Regions from separate parts of the Janibacter hoylei PVAS-1 genome, predicted to be linked through region 3. Evidence: riboswitches for the same ligand, from Rfam matches in the RefSeq annotation. Region 3 holds a riboswitch; each other region holds the start of a gene.
What was found. Region 3 has a riboswitch for S-adenosylmethionine ahead of CWN80_RS01095 (aminotransferase class V-fold PLP-dependent enzyme). Riboswitches for the same ligand answer to the same signal wherever they lie in the genome.

Region 1: it holds a riboswitch for S-adenosylmethionine, as region 3 does, so the genes downstream of both, CWN80_RS02785 (bifunctional o-acetylhomoserine/o-acetylserine sulfhydrylase) here and CWN80_RS01095 (aminotransferase class V-fold PLP-dependent enzyme) in region 3, are expected to answer to the same signal.
Region 2: it holds a riboswitch for S-adenosylmethionine, as region 3 does, so the genes downstream of both, ssuE (NADPH-dependent FMN reductase) here and CWN80_RS01095 (aminotransferase class V-fold PLP-dependent enzyme) in region 3, are expected to answer to the same signal.
Region 4: it holds a riboswitch for S-adenosylmethionine, as region 3 does, so the genes downstream of both, metX (homoserine O-acetyltransferase MetX) here and CWN80_RS01095 (aminotransferase class V-fold PLP-dependent enzyme) in region 3, are expected to answer to the same signal.

What each region holds. Positions count from the first base shown of each region.
Region 1 covers NZ_PIPF01000002.1:105,259-108,853, forward strand. Annotated here, with positions in the region: gene CWN80_RS02770 (carboxyl transferase domain-containing protein) at 1-458, opposite strand, end outside; gene CWN80_RS02775 (hypothetical protein) at 501-869, shown strand; gene CWN80_RS02780 (hypothetical protein) at 856-1,257, shown strand; SAM riboswitch class IV at 1,306-1,418, shown strand; gene CWN80_RS02785 (bifunctional o-acetylhomoserine/o-acetylserine sulfhydrylase) at 1,431-2,747, shown strand; gene CWN80_RS02790 (hypothetical protein) at 2,942-3,244, shown strand; gene CWN80_RS02795 (hypothetical protein) at 3,244-3,595, shown strand, end outside.
Region 2 covers NZ_PIPF01000007.1:355,039-358,633, forward strand. Annotated here, with positions in the region: gene CWN80_RS08560 (ABC transporter ATP-binding protein) at 1-676, opposite strand, end outside; gene CWN80_RS08565 (ABC transporter substrate-binding protein) at 673-1,716, opposite strand; gene ssuE (NADPH-dependent FMN reductase) at 1,716-2,315, opposite strand; SAM riboswitch class IV at 2,624-2,740, opposite strand; gene CWN80_RS08575 (class II 3-deoxy-7-phosphoheptulonate synthase) at 3,125-3,595, opposite strand, start outside.
Region 3 covers NZ_PIPF01000001.1:215,752-219,346, forward strand. Annotated here, with positions in the region: gene CWN80_RS01085 (DNA translocase FtsK) at 1-630, opposite strand, end outside; gene CWN80_RS01090 (prepilin peptidase) at 755-1,399, shown strand; SAM riboswitch class IV at 1,474-1,588, shown strand; gene CWN80_RS01095 (aminotransferase class V-fold PLP-dependent enzyme) at 1,631-2,848, shown strand; gene CWN80_RS01100 (ribonuclease J) at 2,906-3,595, opposite strand, start outside.
Region 4 covers NZ_PIPF01000002.1:120,167-123,761, forward strand. Annotated here, with positions in the region: gene CWN80_RS02830 (YkvA family protein) at 1-397, shown strand, start outside; gene CWN80_RS02835 (DUF4192 domain-containing protein) at 484-1,542, shown strand; SAM riboswitch class IV at 1,615-1,725, shown strand; gene metX (homoserine O-acetyltransferase MetX) at 1,739-2,923, shown strand; gene CWN80_RS02845 (universal stress protein) at 2,972-3,370, shown strand; gene CWN80_RS02850 (RNA polymerase sigma factor) at 3,546-3,595, shown strand, end outside.

The DNA of each region.
Region 1 (3,595 bases), on a different contig from region 3:
AAGACGCCGCCGGTCGTCGGGTGCCGCAGGTAGGCGAGGTAGGGCAGGCCGGCCGCCTTGTGCGCCACGACCGCGGCCGAGATGTCGACCATCGTCATGAAGGCCGGGGTGCCCTCCTGCATCCGCGTACCACCGCTGGCGGTCGCCGCGATGAGCGGCAGCCGCTCGGTCGTCGCACGCCGGACCGCCGAGACGATCCGGCCCGCGGCCGCCCGTCCGATCGACCCGCCGAGGAAGCGGAACTCGCCGACGATGAGGGCGACGTCGTGACCCTGGATCCGGGCCCGTCCGGTGAGGATCGACTCGTCGGTGCCGGCGCGCTCGGCCGCGGCCGCCATCGCCGACCGGTAGGTGTCGTCGAGGCCGGAGGTGTCGATCGGCTCGTCCCACGTGACGAAGCTGTCCGGGTCGACGACCGCGTCGATGAGCTGCTGGGCACCAGGGCGCTGGGGACTCATGGCAGTGATGGTGCCACCCACGAGGGTGGGTAACCTTGCCCGGTGCTTGTGCCCCTGACCACTGCCGTGATGGTCGCCGTCGCCGCCCTCGGGCTCGTGGCCCTGATCTACCTCGCGCTCGACCGCCCCGTCGACGACGGGCTCCTGCTCGTCGCGGCGCTCGTCGAGCTGGGTCTGCTCGTGCTCGCCGTGACGACGGCGGTCGTCCACGGCCGCGTCACCGGGACGGGGGAGGGCGCGACGATGCTCGCCTACGCCCTGACCCTCCCGATCATCCCGCCGGTCGTCGTCTTCATCGCCCTCAAGGAAAAGACCCGCTGGGCCATGGGCGTCGTCATCGCCGGTGCCTTCACCGTCGGGGTCATGACCTACCGCATCCTCCAGATCTGGCAGACCAGTGGCCCCGCCTGAGGTCAGCACCGGCACCGGGCCCGGCCGGGTCGTCGTCGCCGTCTACGGAGTGCTCGCGCTCGCCGCGACCGGGCGCTCGATCCTGCAGATCACCCAGTACTTCGACCGGGCCCCGCTCGCCTACGTGCTGTCGGCGTGCGCCGCCCTCATCTACGTCGTCGCGACCATCGCCCTGGCGAAGGGGGGACCCTCCGGTGCCCGCGTGGCCACCGGCGCGATCCTCGTCGAAGCCGTCGGCGTCGTCACCGTCGGGACCCTGTCCTTCGTGCGGCCCGAGCTCTTCCCCGACAAGACCGTCTGGTCCCACTACGGGTCCGGCTACGGCTACCTGCCGCTCGTCCTCCCCTTCGTCGGGCTGTGGTGGCTCCACCGGGTGCGCGCCCGCTAGGTGAGACGGAGGCTGGTGCGCGCCAGCCCTTTTCCTATCATCGCAGCAGGTCTTGAGCGCCAGCGCGAAGCCCCGGCTCGCTGGCCGGCAACCCTCCTCCGCGGTGGGGTGCCCCGGGAGACGACCTGGTCCGCGACGTCCGTCGCGGTCAAGCGCGCACTCAAGGAGCAGACATGTCCGACCCCTCCATCTGGAGCTTCGAGACCCAGCAGATCCACGCCGGCCAGGCGCCCGACCCGACGACTGGTTCGCGGGCGCTGCCGATCCACGCGACGACCTCCTACGCCTTCAAGGACACCGAGCAGGCGGCGAACCTCTTCGCGCTCAAGGAATTCGGCAACATCTACACGCGCATCATGAACCCCACCCAGGACGCGGTGGAGCAGAAGATCGCCGCCCTCGAGGGTGGCGTCGGCGCGCTGCTCACGGCGTCGGGCATGTCCGCGACGCACCTCGCCCTGGTCAACATCGCCGAGGCGGGTGACCACATCGTCGCCAGCGCCGCGCTCTACGGCGGCACGATCAACCTGCTGAAGTTCACCCTGCCGAAGTTCGGCATCGAGGTCTCCTTCGTCGAGGACCCGAGCGACCTCGAGCAGTGGCGCGCGGCGGTCAAGCCCAACACCAAGGCCTTCTTCGGCGAGACGATCGGCAACCCCAAGCCGGTCGTGCTCGACATCGCCGGCATCGCCGAGGTCGCCCACGAGGCCGGGGTGCCGCTCGTCGTCGACAACACGATCGCCACGCCTTACGTGCTGCGCCCCCTCGAGCACGGTGCGGACGTCGTCGTCCACTCGGCGACGAAGTACCTCGGCGGCCACGGCACCGCGATCGCCGGCGTCATCGTCGACGGCGGGGCCTTCGACTACGCGGCCGACCCGGAGAAGTTCCCCAACTACAACCAGCCCGACCCGAGCTACCACGGGCTGCGCTTCGGCCCCGACCTCGGCGTCAACGGCGCGCTCGGGGCCAACCTGTCCTTCATCCTCAAGGCACGCGTGCAGCTGCTGCGCGACATCGGCCCGGCGATCTCGCCCTTCAACGCCTTCCTCATCGGGCAGGGCATCGAGACGCTCAGCCTGCGCATCGAGCGGCACCTCGACAACACCCGCAAGGTCGTCGACTTCCTCTCCGGCCACGCGCAGGTCGAGGCGGTCAACTGGGCGTCCATCGAGGGCTCGGCGAGCTTCGAGCAGGCGCAGCGCTACACGCCGAAGGGGGCCGGTGCCGTCATCTCCTTCGAGATCGCCGGCGGCCTCGAGGCAGGCAAGAAGTTTGTCGAGGGGCTCACCCTGCACAGCCACCTGGCCAACATCGGTGACGTGCGCTCGCTCGTCATCCACCCGGCCTCGACGACCCACTCGCAGGGTCCGGAGGAGGACCGGCTCGCCGCCGGCGTCACCCCCGGCCTCGTCCGTCTGGCGGTCGGTCTCGAGAGCATCGAGGACATCGTCGCCGACCTCGAGCAGGGCTTCGCCGCCGCGAAGTGATCTTCGGTCCCTGAGGAGGCGAGGAACCTCGGTCCCTGAGGAGGCGAGGAACCTCGGTCCCTGAGGAGGCGAGGAACCTCGGTCCCTGAGGAGGTGAGGAACGAGCCGTCTCGAAGGGCCATCTCGAAGGGCGCACCGAGGGGCCTGTGGAGAACTCCACGGGCCCCTCGGCGTTTTTTCCTAGCGTGTGGGGCATGGGCGGACAACGCATCTCCATCGACAGCGAGGGCATCGCGGGGCTGGGTCGACAACTGACGGCGATCGCCGACTACCTCGAAGAGAAGGCGGCCAAGGCCAACAACGAGGCGGTCGAGACCTTCGGCTTCCCGAGCTGGACCGGCACCCAGGCCTACGAGGCGGCCATCGGTGACTACGAGCGCCGGCGCAAGCAGGCCTGCACGCAGCTGCGTGCGCTCGCGCGCCTCGCCCAGGACGCCGGGTCCTGGTACGTCGAGACCGAGGACCTCGTCGACGAGCGCAACCGGGGGGTCCTCTGATGGCGCTCGAGGACCCGGGGACGATCGAGGAGGGCGACCCCGCCGTCATCCGCGCCGAGGCCGACGAGCTCAAGACCGTAGCGGCCAACATCCACACCGTCGTCAACCTGCTGCGCACCGTCTCGACGAAGGGGGTGTGGGACTCGTGCTCGGGGACGATGTTCGAGCGGGAGGTCGGCACGACGCCGAGCGACCTCGTCGCCACCGCCAACCGGCTGAGCGGTGCCGAGCGGATCATCCGCCCCTACGCCGACCGGCTCGAGGAGAGCCAGGCGACCCTCAAGCGGCTCCGGGGGCGCTACGACACCAACACCGCCACCGCGCAGGCCCGCAAGGAGCGCCTGGCGACGA
Region 2 (3,595 bases), on a different contig from region 3:
CCTGCTTGAGCCGCCCGGGCCGCGAGGAGAGGATCGCGACGCGCTGGCCGAGGTAGACCGCCTCCTCGATGCCGTGGGTGATGAAGACGGCGGTCGTGCCGGTGGTGCGCCAGATCCGCAGCAGCTCGTCCTGCAGCTGCTCACGGGTCTGGGCGTCGAGCGCGGCGAAGGGCTCGTCCATGAGGAGGATCCCCGGCTCGTAGGCGAGGCTGCGGGCGATCGCGACGCGCTGCTTCATGCCGCCCGAGAGCTCGTGCGGGAGCCGGTCCTCGGAGCCGGAGAGCCCGACGAGGGCGAGGTACTCGCGCGCCCGCTCGGTGCGCTCCTTGCGGGTGAGCGGCAGCTGCTTGAGCCCGAAGGCGACATTGGCCAGCGCCGTGCGCCAGGGGAAGAGGGCGTACTGCTGGAAGACGATCCCGCGGTCGAGACCCGGTCCGGTGACGGCCTCGCCGTCGACGAGGACCTCGCCGCTCGTCGGGGTGCTCAGCCCGCCGAGCAGGTCGAGCAGGGTGGTCTTGCCCGACCCGCTCGGTCCGACGAGGGTGAGGAACTCCCCTGCCGGGACGGTGAGGCTGATGTCCTCGACGGCCCGCAGCACGCTCGCGCGCGGCTGGTCCTTCGTCGGGCGGACGACGAACTCCTTGGTGACGTGGCGCAGCTCGATGCTCGAGGTCACTTCGTCCCCTCCTTGGCCAGGTCGTTGTACTCGTTGGTGTAGATCGACGCCGGGTCGAGGTCTGCCTGGTCGACGATCCCGGTGCTCTCCAGCCAGGCCGCCCACTGGGTGAAGTCCTCGTCGGAGACCGCCCCGCCCTTCGCCGGGACACCGGTGCTCTTCCAGAAGCGGACGTTGTCGGTGCTCTCGTTGCGGTCGCGGCCCTCGATGATCCGCTCGAAGCGCGCGTGGACGGTGGCGCGGGGTGTCCTGCGGGCCCACTCGATCGCCTTGGCGACACCGGTGGTGAACTCGCGGACGGCGTCCGGGTGCTGGTCGATGAAGTCGTCACGCAGCACGTACTGGCCGCCGTTGAGCTCGTGACCGAGCACCTCGGTGTCGCGCACGAGCTCGCGGATGTCGGGCTGCGAGAGCGCCCGGTCCTGCAGGACCCCGCCGAGGGCACCGACGTCGATCTGCCGGCGGCGGATGGCCTCCTCGGTGTCGTTGGGTGGCAGGACGACGAGCTGCACCTGGTCGATCTGCCGGCTGGTGAGGCCGGCCGTGGTCAGCCAGGTCTCGATGAAGGCCTCGGCGTGGGCCCCCAGCGTGTTGACGGCGATCTTCTTGCCGACGAGGTCCTTGGGCCTGCGGATTCCGCTGTCCTTGCGGACGTAGAGGCCCTGGTAGGACTTCTTGTCCGAGCCGTAGTAGTTGATGACCGCGGTGATCGGCGACCCGGCCTGCGCGAGCTTGACGATCGCTCCGGAGAATGCGCCACCGACATCGGTCTGCCCGGTCGCGACGGACTGGATGTCCTGTGGCCCGCTCACCGTCGCGCCGACGTACTCGAGGTCGATGGTCGGGAAGTAGCCGAGGTCGTCGGCCAGTTCGGGGAAGGTGACGTTGTTGGCGCTGCCCTGGTATCGGAAGGTCACGCGGCCCCCGGGCCCGGTGCCTGCGGCATCGCTCGTGGGCAGGGTGCAGCCGGCGAGGGCGGAGGTCGTCGCGATCCCGGCGAGGCCGAGCAGGACGGAGCGGCGTGAGGTGTGGGTGCTCATCAGGCCACCGCCACGGAGCGCGCGAGGAGGTCGCCGCGGTGGGCGGCCTCCGCGGCCGCGACGAGCGAGCGACCGGCGACGGCGTCGAGGAAGACGCGGGTCACCTCGGCCAGCGGGCCGGCGGCGGACTCGGCGATGCTCACCTCACCGCCGTCGTGTCGGGTGACCTCGGAGGCGAGGACGAACCACCCCGGCGTGATGGCGCTCGGCGCGAGGCTGGCGAGCACGGGGCGCAGGGCGTAGTCCACCGCGAGGACGTGGGCGGGGCTGCCGCCGGTGGCGATCGGCAGGACCACCTTGTCCTTGAGCCCGGTCTGCGGCAGCAGGTCGAGGAAGGCCTTGAGCAGGCCGCTGTACGCCGCCTTGTAGACCGGCGTCGAGACGATGACGGCATCGGCGCGGGCCAGGGTGCAGGCCGCGCGAGCGATGTCGTCGTCGTCCGTGTCGGCTCGCAGGAGCGGCTCGGCGGGCAGGTCCCGCAAGACGATCGGGGCGATGAGGTGACCGGCGCGCTGCACGCGGTGCGACAGGTCGCCGAGGACCGCCTCGGTCCGCGACGAGGTGGACGGACTGCTGGAGATGGTGGCGATGACAGCCATGGGGGTGCCTCTCTGTGGGCATGACGGATCGACGGTCGACGAAGGGGGTCTCGTCACCGGACCGGGGTTGGTGGGGGTGATGTCGCATTTCCCTAGGGAAACGCGCAGGTGGCGCCGCATTTCCCTAGGGAAATGCGCAGGTGGGGCCGTATTTCCCTAGGGAAATACGGGTTCAGGTCAGCGACAGAGCGCGCTGTTGACCCTCAGCAGGTCGACGTGGCGCCGCAGCGCCGGGCGCAGCGACCGCGGTGCGGTCCTGGCAGTGGTGCTCATGGGAGATCCCGTCTCTCGTCGGGAGGCCGGCGAGGGCCTCGCGCTTGCTCCGACCGGAAGTGACCGGAGCCAGGTCCTCACCCGGAGCACCCCACCGCGAGTTGGAGGGTTGCTGTCCAGCGAGCCGGGGCTTGACGCTGGAACTCGTGACCTGATGAAGAACCTACGCAGATCCATCTCCTACTGCAAGAGAAGGAGTTGCCTGTCTCGCGATCCGGACCCCACGAGTGCCCCTGTCCCCCAACGGGACCCAGCTGACTCGACAGGTGGTTGTGTGGTCAACCGGTAGCGCCGGGTGCCGGCAGCGCCCGGTGAGCGCCGCCGGCTCGCTGAACTCCCTGTTCAACACACAACCATCAGCAGGACGAAGGGGGCGCCGCCGCCAGCACGACGAAGGGTGGGGTCGACGCGACTCAAGGAAAAGTCCGGACTGCCTGCGCCCCGTGAGAGGCAGACCAAGCGGTCCGGACTTTCCCCCAGCGTCGACCCCACCCTTCGCCGGGCGGCCCGGTCTTCGGCAGGACGGACGAGAGGGCTCAGCCCTGGCTGAGCATCTCCGCCGTGAGGAAGGCCAGCTCGAGACTCTGCTGGTGGTTCAGGCGCGGGTCGCACACGCTCTCGTAGCGCTTGTTGAGGTCCTCGTCGAGGATCCGCTCGGCGCCGCCGAGGCACTCGGTGACGTCGTTGCCGGTGAGCTCGACGTGCAGACCGCCGGGGACGGTGCCGAGCGAGCGGTGCACCTCGAAGAAGCCGCGGACCTCGTCGACGACGTCCTCGAAGTCACGCGTCTTGAAGCCGGACGCCGACTCGAAGGTGTTGCCGTGCATCGGGTCGCAGATCCAGGTGACCATCGCCCCGGAGTCGCGGACTTTTTCGACGATGGCGGGCATCGCCTCGCGGATCTTGCCGGCACCCATGCGGGTGATGAAGGTCAGGCGGCCGGGCTCGCGGTGCGGGTCGAGCAGGTCGATGATCCGCAGCAGCTCGTCGGGGTCGGCCTTGTCGGA
Region 3 (3,595 bases):
GACCGCGGTGGCCAGCGGGTCCGAGGCGAGGAAGCCCATGATCCCGCCCGCATCGCGCATCGGGCCGGCACCGTCGGGCGGCTGCGGGATGTCCTTGGCGATGTGCGTCAGGCCGGAGGCGGCGAAGAGGCCCATGACGGCGCCGAAGCCGAGTCGCGCGTCGGCGGCGGAGTCCCCCTCGGAGCGCAGCAGGCGCACGCCGAGGACGAGCAGGACGATCGGCAGGGCGTAGGCGACCCGACCGAAGGTGCCGGCGAAGACCGCGTGGACCATGTCGCCGAAGAGGCCCGTGAGGCCCCACCACTCGCGGACGGCGACGACGAGGGCGAGCGCGAGGGCGAGGAAGCCCCAGCCGTCACGACGGTGCTCCGGCTCGATCTGGCTCGCGCTGTGCCCGATGCGGCGCACGCCGGAGCCGGTCGCGTGGGCGACCCCCATCCACGTCTTCTGCACCGCGGCGATGGGCAGCGGGAGGCCCCCGCCCGACGCGGAGGTCTTGCGGGAAGCGGAGGTCTTCCCCTTCGCAGCACTCTTGGCGGGAGCCTTGCGCCCGGTGGGGCGGGTGCTGCCCTTCGGGCGCGTGGAGGCGCCCTTGGTGCTGCGCGAGGTGGTCGACGGACGAGTGGCCATGCTTCGCAGGTTAGGCGAAAGCCACCCCTGACACACGCGTCACACGCGCAACAGGGCCAACCCCGCGCAGGCGGGTGTGGACGAGCCGGCGCGCCCCGGTCGCCCACCGAGTAGCGTCACGGCCGTGGAAGCCCGCACCGTCGTCGTCGCGATCCTGGCCCTGGTCGTCGGGGTCGCCGGCTGGCGCTGGCTGGCCACCGGCGGCTACCGCCGGGAGGACGAAGGGGGTCCCCTCCCCCGCCACGTGTGGGTGGCGGCGGTCGCCCCCTTCGTCGCCGTGGCCGTCGAGCGGGGGCTCGCCGACCGACCCTGGCCCGTCCTGCTGGCCCCGCTCTCCCTGTCGCTGGCCGGGCTCGTGCTCGCCGCGATCGACGCCGACGTGCACCGGCTGCCCAATGCGATCACCGTGCCGCTCGCGCCGGCCATCGCCCTGGCCGTGACCGTCGCCTCCTTCGCCACCGGCGACCTCGCGGCCCTCGCACGCGCAGGCACCGCAGCCCTGCTCGTCGGCGGCGGCGCGATCGCTCTCTCCCTGCTCCTGCCCGGCCGCTCGATCGGCCTGGGCGACGCCAAGCTGCTCGTGTCGATCGCCCCGACCCTCGCCTGGCTCGGCTGGAGCGAGCTCGTCGTCGGCATCTGGCTGGGCTTCGTGCTCGGCGGCATCGTCGCCCTGTCGCTGCTCCTCACGCGCCGGGCGGGCCGACGGACCTCGCTCGCCTTCGGCCCCCACCTCGTCGCCGGGGCCGTGCTCGCCCTCGCCCTCGCCTGACGTCCCAGGTCGCGAGACGGGTCCCGGAGTGGCTCGACAGCCGGCACCCGTCATCGGCTAGGGTCTCGACCCAAGGTCACGAGTACCAGCGACAAGCCCCGGCTAGCTGGTCGGCAACCCTCGTCCGCGGTGGGGTGCTCCGGGTGACGACCTGGCCGGCGACGCAGTGTCGCCCGGCAAGCGCGGACTCGAGGTCACCGCCCGGGTCCCTGACGGATCAGGAGCACTCCCATGACCGTGTCCGACCTCCACCGCACCTCCACTGCCCTGCCCGCGCTCGTCAGCGAGGGCCTGACCTACCGCGACGCCGACGGCTCGACCGTCGAGTACGCGCACCTCGACCACGGGGCGACGACGCCGGCCTTCGCGGCCGTCGCCCAGGAGGTGGCCGCAGCCGCCGTCACCTACTCCTCCGTGCACCGAGGCGCCGGCTTCGCCTCGCGGGTGACCAGCTCGCGCTACGAGCAGGCCCGCGAGACCGTCGCGACCTTCGTCGGGGCCCGCGAGGACGACCAGGTCGTCTTCACCCGCAACACGACCGACTCCTTCAACCTGCTGGCCCGCGCCCTGCCCGAGGACACGCTCGTCTTCGTCTTCGGCTCCGAGCACCACGCCGCGCTCCTGCCCTGGCCCCGCGCCCTGCGCCTGCCCGTGCCGCACAGCCACGACGAGGCGCTCGACCTGCTCGAGCAGGCGCTGCGCAACCACCCCGCCGAGCACCGGCTCGTCGTCGCCACCGGTGCCTCCAACGTCACGGGCGAGCACTGGCCGGTCGAGCGGCTCGCGGCTCTCGCCCACGAGCACGACGCCCGCTTCGCGCTCGATGCCGCGCAGGTCGTCCCGCACCGCCGGGTCGACATCGAGGCGATCGGCGCGGACTGGATCGCCTTCAGCGGTCACAAGATCTACGCCCCCTTCGGCGCCGGCGTCCTCGTCGGGCGCAGCGACTGGCTCGACGCCGCCGAGCCCTACCTCGCCGGCGGCGGCGCCACCGCCCGCGTGGATCTCGACACGACCGAGTGGACGCACGGCCCGGCCCGCCACGAGGCCGGCTCCCCCAACGTGCTCGGCGCGGTCGCGCTCGCCACCGCCTGCGAGATCGTCAGCGAGCACGAGCGGGCGATCCGCGACCACGAGCAGGCCCTGCGCATCCGGCTGCTCGCCGGCCTCGCCGAGATCGAGGGCGTGCGCGTGCACACCCTCTTCGGCGGGGGTGACGGGGCCCCGGTGGCGACGATCACCGTCGACGGCCACGACAGCGCCGAGGTCGCCCGCGTCCTCGGCGACGACCACGGCATCGGGGTGCGCGACGGCAAGTTCTGCGCCCACCTGCTCGTCGACGACCTGCTCTCCGAGACCGAGCACGACACCGCCGTGCGGATCAGTGCCGGCCTCGGCACGACGCCCGAGCACATCGACCGCCTGCTGGCGGCGCTGCGCTCGCTCTGACCCTCCTCGGGTAGGGCGAAGGGGGACCCGGCAGGCCCCCTTCGCCCCCGGGCGGTCTCAGGCCTCGACGACCACCGGGATGATCATCGGGCGGCGACGGATCTTGCCGCCGACCCAGCCACCGACCGCGCGGCGCACGACCTGCTGCAGCTGGTGGGTATCGGTCGTGCCCTTGCGGGCGGCCTCGTCGAGGGCCGCGACGATCTTGGGCTTGACCTGGGTGAAGATCTCGTCGTCCTCGGCGAAGCCGCGGGCGGTGATCTCCGGGCCGGCGACGACCTTGCCGCTCGAGGAGTCGACGACGACCATGACGGAGATGAAGCCCTCGTCGCGCAGGATGCGGCGGTCCTTGAGCAGCTCCTCCGTGGCGCCCCCGACGCTCGAGCCGTCGACGTAGACGTAGCCGCAGGGCATGGCGCCGGCGATGCGGGCGCGACCGTCGATGAGGTCGATGACCACGCCGTCCTCGGCGAGCACGACGTGGTCGGGGTCGACGCCCGTCGCGATGGCCAGGTCGGCGTTGGCGACGAGGTGGCGCCACTCGCCGTGGACCGGCATGACATTGCGCGGCTTGACGATGTTGTAGCAGTAGAGCAGCTCGCCGGCGCTCGCGTGCCCGGAGACGTGCACCTTGGCATTGCCCTTGTGCACGACGTCGGCGCCGAGCCGCATCAGACCGTTGATGACCCGGTAGACGGCGTTTTCGTTGCCGGGGATCAGGCTCGAGGCGAGCAGCACGGTGTCGCC
Region 4 (3,595 bases), on a different contig from region 3:
CCACCGCGTCCGCAACGCCGCCCACCTTGCCTCCGCCGTCCGCAGCGCGACCCGTCCCGGCGGGCCGACCCTGTGGCAGCGACTGCGCGCCGTGCCGCGGATGATCCGCGCCGTGCGCTCGGGCCAGTACACCGGACTGAGCTCGACCCGGCTGCTCATGATGCTCGCCGGCGTCGGCTACGTCGTCTCGCCCGTCGACATCGTCCCCGAGGGCCTGCTGCTCGCCTTCGGCCTCGTCGACGACGTGCTCGTCATCGGGTGGCTGGCGACGACCCTCGTGCGTGAGACCGAGGACTTCATCGCGTGGGAGCAGGGCGCCACCGCGGCCCCGGCCGGTGCGCACCACGGCGCCCCGCAGTGGGAGCAGCCGATCCCGTCGTACGTCGTCCCCGACTGATCCACAGGTCCGGAGGCGTCCGAGCGGCCCTCCACAGCCACGACTGGCCCCTGCCGGCGCGCGTCGGCAGGGGCCAGATTCGGTGTATGACACAGATCGTGAGACCCCGCGACGCCGCCGAGCTCGCCGTCCTGATGCCCTACCAGCTCGGGTTCCACCCCGGGCCCTCCGTCTGCCTGACGCTCATGCGCGAGCGGCGCCTCGGTCTGCTCCAGCGGCACGACCTCGTCGCCGAGCCGGACGTGGCTCGGCGTGTGGCCGCGGAGGCCGTCGCCATCGCGCTCCGGGAGGGGGCGAGCAGCGTGCTGCTCATGGCCTTCGAGGACGACGAAGGGCAGTCCCTTGCCCTGCGAGCGGCGATGACCGCGGCGGCTCTCGAGGCCGGGCTGCCGGTGCACCAGCACCTCGTCGTCCGCGACGGCCACTGCCACACCGTCGACGGCCCGGGGGCGGGCCGTGCCCTGCGTCTCCCACGACCCGAGGACGTGCCGGCGGTCGCTCCCTTCGTCGAGGCGGGGGTCTGCCCGGTACCCAGTCGGGATCACCTCGTGCGGGGGGTCCTCGCGGAGCGGGACGAGACGAGGGCGGCCGCCGTGGCCGTGGCGGCCAGCCCGCTGGGCGTGCGTCCCCGGGTCCCGGAGATCGCCACGGCCTGGACCCGGCTGCTCGACCCCGACGCCGGGGCCCGGCCCGTAGGCGACCTGGCCGACCGCGACCTGCTGGTGATCGCGAGGTCACTGCAGCTCGTCCCGTGGCGCGATGCCCTCCTCGCCGTGCTCTGTCCCGGGACCATGCCCCTGACGGGGGTCGACGAGCACTGGATCTCGCTCGCGCTCGAGGTCACGAGGTGGTGCCCGTGGGTCCTCGGGGACGACGAGCTCGTGCCGGAGGTGGGGGAGCACCGCGACGGGGTGCTCGCCGTCCGCACCCGGCTGCTCGAGCTGGCGCGTCTCGTCCCGGCCGAGCTCACCCCACCCCTGCTGACCAGCGCGGCGCACCTCGCGTGGTGGACGGGCGACGGCACGGTCACGGGGGTGTGCCTCGAGCGGGCTCTGCAGGTCGACCCCGACTACCGGCTCGCGGGGCTCATGCTCGAGCTGCTCTCCCACGGGGTCCGGCTGTGGGAGACGCCCAGAGTCGCCTGACCGGAGCAGGCCTCGTCCGCGCTGCGGACCCGGCTCGATCCGGCCGCCCGAGTGAGGTTAGAGTTGGCGCCAGGTCATGAGTGTCAGCGTCAAGCCCCGGCTAGCTGGCCGGCAACCCTCCTCGCGACGGGGTGCCCCGGGTGATGACCCGGCCGCATCGGAGTGATGTGGCAAGGCGAGACCCGGGAGCCCTCTCATGAGCGTATCCACCACACGGCCCACCACCTCTGCCCTCTGGCGTGACGACCACCCGTCCGGCGACCGCCTCTTCCAGCCCATCGGTGACCTCGTCGTCGAGTCGGGCGAGGTGCTGCCCGACGTCGTCCTGGCCTACGAGACGTGGGGACGGCTCTCGCCCTCCCGCGACAACGCGGTGCTCGTCGAGCACGCGCTCACCGGTGACAGCCATGTGGTCGGTCCTGCGGGCGAAGGTCACCCGACACCGGGATGGTGGCCCGGGCTCGTCGGGCCCGGCGCCCTCCTCGACACCGACGACTTCTTCGTCATCGCGATCAACGTGCTCGGTGGGTGCCAGGGCAGCACCGGCCCCGCGTCCCCCGGACCAGACGGCCGTCCGTGGGGCAGTCGCTTCCCGCGGCTGACCATCCGCGACCAGGTGACGGCCGAGGCGCGCCTTGCCGACGCCCTCGACATCCCGAGCTGGCACACCGTCATCGGTGGCTCGATGGGCGGCATGCGCACGCTCGAGTGGGTCGCCTCCTACCCGGACCGGGTCGGTACCGCGGTGGGCCTCGCATCGACCGCCTACGCCACGGCCGAGCAGATCGGCTGGAGCCAGACGCAGATCCACGCCATCCGCAACGACCCGTGGTTCGCCGGCGGCGACTACTACGGGCACCCGCAGGGCCCGGAGGTCGGCCTGGGCATCGCGCGGCGGATCGCACACATCACCTACCGCAGCGAGATGGAGCTGCACGACCGCTTCGGTCGTGATGTCCAGGACGAGGCGCCGGGGGAGAGCGGCCGGCCGCGCTACGCGGTCGAGAGCTACCTCGACCATCACGGGGGCAAGCTGGCGGCGCGCTTCGACGCCAACTCGTACATCGTGCTGTCCGAGGCGATGAACTCCCACGACATCGGACGCGACCGGGGTGGCATGGCGGCGGCGCTGGCCCCCTTCACCGGCCGGCTCGTCGTCGTCCCGGTGGACTCCGACCGGCTCTACCCGCCCCGGCTCTCGGACGAGATCGCGCGGGCCCGACCGGGCACGGAGCAGGCGATGATCCGCTCCGTCGTCGGCCACGACGGCTTCCTCACCGAGGTCGACCAGGTGGCCGCGCTCCTGGGCCAGGTCGTCGCAGGACGGCCCCTCGTCGACACGAGGAGCCGGAGTGAGACAGGTCACGGCGGTGCGGTGTAGCGTCTGGCCAAGACCCGTCCAGCAGCACTAGCCAGTCGAGGAGCAACGATGACCATCGTCGTGGGGTACGTGTCCACCAAGGAGGGCGAAGCCGCCCTGGAGCGAGCCTTCGAGGAGTGCCGTCTGCGCAAGGACAAGCTCGTCGTCATCCACTCCGACCGCGGTGGCGCCGGACTGAGCGGCGACAGCGCCCGCAAGAACGAAGAGGACCTCAAGCAGGTCCGCAGCCGCCTCGACGAGGCCGGTGTCGAGGGCGAGGTGCGGGGGCTCGTCCGCGGCAAGGAGCCGGCCGAGGACCTCATCGTCGTCGCCGAGGAGACCGGCGCCAGCCTGATCATCATCGGACTGCGCAAGCGCACGCCGGTCGGCAAGCTCATCCTCGGCTCCAACGCGCAGCGAGTGCTGCTCGACGCGCCCTGCGACGTGCTCGCCGTCAAGGCGCGCTGAGACACGGACACCGATCAGCGGGCACCCCGACGGGGTGCCCGCTGACGCGTTGACGCAGACCTCGTTTTATAATGGTGATGAGCCCAGCGCACAGCGACCGGGCGAGTCGGGTCGACGGGGTCACACGCCACCCCCCTTCGATGCCGGCGGAATCCCCCGTGACGAAAGGTTGTTGGTGACTGCTGTGTCCCCACGGTCGGACGAGGCGCAGGACTCCCTCCCCAA